DNA from 2 places in the Paenibacillus sp. LPE1-1-1.1 genome. Region 1 is predicted to be linked to the other one. Evidence: a T-box and tRNA genes for the amino acid it is inferred to sense, from the RefSeq annotation. Region 1 holds a T-box; the other holds one or more tRNA genes.
What was found. A T-box is a leader RNA that pairs with one kind of tRNA and senses whether it is charged. The one in region 1 lies ahead of MRBLPE1_RS12350 (glutamine--tRNA ligase/YqeY domain fusion protein), so its partner is inferred to be a tRNA-Gln.

Region 1 (2,439 bases):
AAAATCATCCCGTTCGATGTAAAGGGTTCCGGAAAAAGGGACTTCCCGTTTGCCCAGCGCCTCATTCTCGCTGTTGTTATCTACCATAAGCAGCTCCGTTTGGCCTTCCGGATAATTGGTTATGACCACCTTTAGCGGATGCAGCACGGCCATGGCACCCTTGACCTTCGCTTTCAAATCCTGTCTTGCCGCATGCTCCAGCATGGCAATGTCAACCGAGTTCTGAGCTCTAATCATCCCAATCTCGCTAATAAAGTTTCGAATGCTCTCCGGCGTAAAGCCTCTTCTTCTAAGCCCACGGATCGTCGGCAGTCTCGGATCGTCCCAGCCATCTACAAGCCCTTCCTCCACCAGCTGCCTTAAATAACGTTTGCTCGTTACTGCGCCGGTTATATTCAGCCTTCCGAACTCCCGTTGCCTTGGCGGCTCCGCAAACGCCAGCTCATGCAATACCCATTCGTACAAAGGACGATGGTCTTTAAACTCAATGGAGCATAACGAGTACGTGATGCCCTCGATGGCATCCTGTATCGGGTGGGCAAAATCATACATCGGATAAATGCACCATTGATTTCCCGTCCGGTAATGCTCCGAATGGATAATGCGATAGATGACGGGATCCCGCAGGTTCATATTCGGAGCGCTCATATTAATTTTCGCCCGAAGCACCTTGGAGGACGTCCCATACTCACCGTTCTTCATGTTTGCAAACAACTGCAGGTTTTCTTCCGTGGTACGGTTACGGTACGGGCTGTCCTTGCCTGGCTCCGTAAGCGTTCCCCGGTACTCCGTCACCTCTGCCGGCGATAGATCGCAAACATAAGCTTTCCCTTTCTTAATTAACGTAACGGCAGCGTTATAAATGGCATCCGAATAATCCGAGCCATAATAAATATGGCGTCCCGGGCTATAGCCTAACCACTCGATATCTTCAATAATGGCATTCACATATTCGATATCCTCCTTTAAAGGATTCGTGTCGTCAAAACGCAGATGGAAGCTCCCCTTATACTTTTGCGCGATGGTATAGTTGGTGTGAATCGCATAGGCGCTGCCAATGTGAAGGTATCCGTTCGGCTCCGGCGGAAAACGAGTACAGATTTCACGGGAGAAGACTCCCGCTTGAATATCCTCTTTAATGATTTTGTCCAAAAAATGGTCCGCGGCCGGTTCCATATCATGACTCATAGTTAAACCTCCATAGTTAGGTTAATATTCGTCTTAAAAGCCGTTGTTCACCTGCGAAAATAAAAAAAAATCCCACCCCCAAGACTTCGCGTCTTGGGGACGAAATTTTTCGCGGTACCACCCCAGATTCATTAATATGTCGCCATATTAACCTCTTCAAGTACGGCACCTATGGATGCTTATACTCTAGCTCTATAACAGGAGCTCCTGTCACAGCATCCCCCTTGTCCAGGTTCCGATGTGATGCTCAGAGACTTGTTTCGATAAGTTTTTCCTCGCCCCTTTTCAGCTGCCGGGGTTCTCTGTGAAGGAATCCGCTTATTTACTCTTCTCGTCATCGCCTTTTTTATATTGCATATAGGTTAACAAATCCTTTCGCATACTGCAAATGGTTATTCATCCAAAGTGCAGCGAAGGAAACTGCTTGCATTTTATTCCTCCTATTCGCAATCGGTGACGAAAGTGAAGCTTTTTTTGTAAAATGCGGCTACCGTCAGCTTTATAGATTTAGGATTTTAATCCTTCGTGATCTTATTGAAAGCTTGTACGTACTGTTCGTATTTGACCTGCCATATGTCTTTACGGGATTCGATCGTCCTGCCATCCAGAAGCACCTCGATGACATCCAAGCAAACGTCCCAACCTGCGATATCCCTTGGCGTGTGATCCGTAACTTTCGTAAGCTTCTCCGTTAATACCAAGCGGCAGCCGCCCGGCTCGGGATATAATTCAAAGCGAACACGGTCCTCGCCCCATGTATATTCTAGCACTTCATGCAGCTTAAGCTCCAAAATCTCAAGTTCCTCGAATGTTCCGTTCTGCATATCGAACCTAATGACTCCGCCCTCACGCAGGTCGTCGACGCTAAGCTCAGAAAACCATTTTGCAAGCTTATCGTTATCCGTAAGCCATGACCATACCTTCTCGACAGAATGCTTCAAATGACGTTCAAAACGAACCTCATAACCATTTTCAACCGTTTGTATAACCGCCAGCATATTATTCCTCCTCATCGAGTACCCTCTCCAAATCATCCAGCTTGTTCGACCAAAATGTCCGATAAGGCGTCAGCCAATCCTGTATTTCCTCTAACGGCTTCGCATTAAGACGGTACATATGCTTCTGCGCTTCTTTTCGCACGGTAACGAGTCCTGCTTCGCGCAATATGCGCAAATGCTTCGAAACGCCGGGCTGGCTCAGCGACGATATCGTTACAAGCTCCCCAACGGAGCGCTCCTGCTCACGCAAGTA
Region 2 (2,439 bases), on a different contig from region 1:
CTGATAGGCAAAATACGGATTGCCTTCTCCATCCGTCACCATGCCGGAGGACTGCAGCTGCTCCTTTTTATCCTTAAAATAATAGATACCCATCTGTCCGCCGTTGCCTGCATTATCGTATTGAAACAACCTGGCACCTGTGCCCGCCACAAAAATCTGGCCTTTCGCATTGATAGCCGGCGCTGATAATCGGCTATAGGCGTTGATTTTCTTCACTTCTTTTCCGTTCACATCCAAGATCGATATCCAACTGTTCGACGTTACAGCCATCACTTTGCCATTTGGCAATGCTATTGGCGGATAAAGCGTCCCCTTTGCGGTAAAACGCCAATATTCAATTTCAGCTTTAGCAGGCAAATTGCTCTTAAGCCCTATGTTTTCAGCTTTCGAGGCGCTGGAATCTTCCGCTGCCGAAACAACGTTATTCTCATTTCCCCCAATAGAATAAAATCCAGCGTTATCTATATAACTGATTCCTAAAGCGATGGTTAGCAGCACAGCTAGTCCGCGCTTTCTCAAGCACTTTGTTTTTAGAAACATAAGCCATTCTCCTTCATATTTACAGATTCCAGTTAGTCCCAATGAACTATATCGACAGGAATTTGATAAAATTGAAGTATAAGTTTCCAGCTATATGAGATACTTCTCCAGGACAAAGACTCGCAATCACCTAAAACATTTGACGTATAAAAGATTTATTAGATTTACAATTAATTCCTATGATTATTAACTTCCTTTATCCTCAATATCACTGATTCGACGATTAAATAACGTGAACCGTTCTAAGTTTTGCATGCAGCTCGGTAGCGATTATGAACATGTAAAAAAGCTGTACGCCGATGTGAACGTCAGAAAATATCTCGGAGGCATTATTCCGGAGATCCATGCTTTGAACAAATTTATGGAGACTTTAGATCGCGCCAACCGCCATCAATCTTTTTATTGGGCTGTCACGCTAAAAGAAAACAATACGTTCATTGGTCTTGTGTCCTTGGAAAACCACAGGGATGGTCTACATATGGAGGTGTCGTACGAGTTTTCACCTAACAACTGGGGGCATGGCTATGCTGAAGAAGTGATCAGACGGCTTATTCTGTATGCATTTAAAGAGCTTAATCAATCTAAGCTTATAGCTGAGATACAAAGCGCCAACCTCTCTTCCTGCAGGCTTCTAGAAAAGGTGGGCATGAAAGCCGAACAAACCTTATATCGATATGGCGCTGAGCAAGTGATTACGGCATATCGTACTGATCGATAGGTCTGCATTATGTTTATAGACAGCAAAAAACCCTTGTTCGCCAAGGGTTTTCTCATGGTATGGTGCGCGTAGAGGGACTTGAACCCCCACGGTCGCCCGCTAGATCCTAAGTCTAGTGCGTCTGCCAATTCCGCCATACGCGCATATGTGATTCCGGTAAAGCTAAACCATGTTTTGCAGGACTTCCACCTACGTTACTCTGTTGACATACAGAGTGTTTCCCGATTAAGGGTCTTAAAGATGGTGCGCGTAGAGGGACTTGAACCCCCACGGTCGCCCGCCAGATCCTAAGTCTGGTGCGTCTGCCAATTCCGCCATACGCGCATGTGAGATAAAAAAATGGTGAGTCATGTAGGATTCGAACCTACGACACCCTGATTAAAAGTCAGGTGCTCTACCAACTGAGCTAATGACTCATAGTATAAGTGGCTGGGGATTCAGGGATCGAACCTGAGAATGACGGAGTCAAAGTCCGTTGCCTTACCGCTTGGCTAATCCCCAGCAGCGATATGGTGGACGCTGACGGGATCGAACCGCCGACCCTCTGCTTGTAAGGCAGATGCTCTCCCAGCTGAGCTAAGCGTCCAAGTGTAAAGGCGCCTTTTGTGAAAAAGGTAATTGGTGACCCGTAGGGGACTCGAACCCCTGTTACCTCCGTGAAAGGGAGGTGTCTTAACCACTTGACCAACGGGCCATACAGAAATTAAAGCTTGTCCTTGCAGTTGAAAGTATAACTGGAGCTCTCAACCGGGATCGAACCGGTGACCTCATCCTTACCATGGATGCACTCTACCTACTGAGCTATGAGAGCATAATGGCTCCCCGAACAGGACTCGAACCTGTGACAACTCGATTAACAGTCGAGTGCTCTACCAACTGAGCTATCAGGGAACATTGCATATTCGCGTTGAAATGTCTCCAAGAGCTTCAACTGCAAAAGAGGCACGGTTGAACTTCAAGGCATTGCGCCTTGAAAACTGGATACGAAAGTTTAGGTTTGCTGAAACCTTTTTAGCTGCTGTCTGCCGGATGTATGGGTCCGGGGCAAACTTAACCGTATGCTTACGATGTAAGTTTGCTTCTCAAACGTTTTAGGATAAGCCCTCGACCGATTAGTATTCGTCAGCTGCACACATTGCTGTGCTTCCACCCCGAACCTATCAACCTCGTCGTCTTCAAGG

Region 2: it has a tRNA-Gln gene. The T-box ahead of MRBLPE1_RS12350 (glutamine--tRNA ligase/YqeY domain fusion protein) is inferred to sense a tRNA for this amino acid. The anticodon was not compared.

The regions. Positions count from the first base shown of each region.
Region 1 covers NZ_JBEGHY010000012.1:375,856-378,294, reverse strand. The annotation lists gene MRBLPE1_RS12350 (glutamine--tRNA ligase/YqeY domain fusion protein) at 1-1,188, opposite strand, end outside; T-box leader at 1,281-1,535, opposite strand; gene MRBLPE1_RS12345 (SRPBCC family protein) at 1,704-2,186, opposite strand; gene MRBLPE1_RS12340 (ArsR/SmtB family transcription factor) at 2,188-2,439, opposite strand, start outside.
Region 2 covers NZ_JBEGHY010000047.1:2-2,440, reverse strand. The annotation lists gene MRBLPE1_RS32000 (phosphodiester glycosidase family protein) at 1-540, opposite strand, end outside; gene MRBLPE1_RS31995 (GNAT family N-acetyltransferase) at 773-1,258, shown strand; tRNA gene MRBLPE1_RS31990 (tRNA-Leu) at 1,319-1,401, opposite strand; tRNA gene MRBLPE1_RS31985 (tRNA-Leu) at 1,500-1,582, opposite strand; tRNA gene MRBLPE1_RS31980 (tRNA-Lys) at 1,599-1,674, opposite strand; tRNA gene MRBLPE1_RS31975 (tRNA-Gln) at 1,685-1,759, opposite strand; tRNA gene MRBLPE1_RS31970 (tRNA-Val) at 1,769-1,844, opposite strand; tRNA gene MRBLPE1_RS31965 (tRNA-Glu) at 1,878-1,952, opposite strand; tRNA gene MRBLPE1_RS31960 (tRNA-Thr) at 1,994-2,069, opposite strand; tRNA gene MRBLPE1_RS31955 (tRNA-Asn) at 2,074-2,149, opposite strand; partial or broken rRNA gene MRBLPE1_RS31950 (23S ribosomal RNA) at 2,351-2,439, opposite strand, start outside.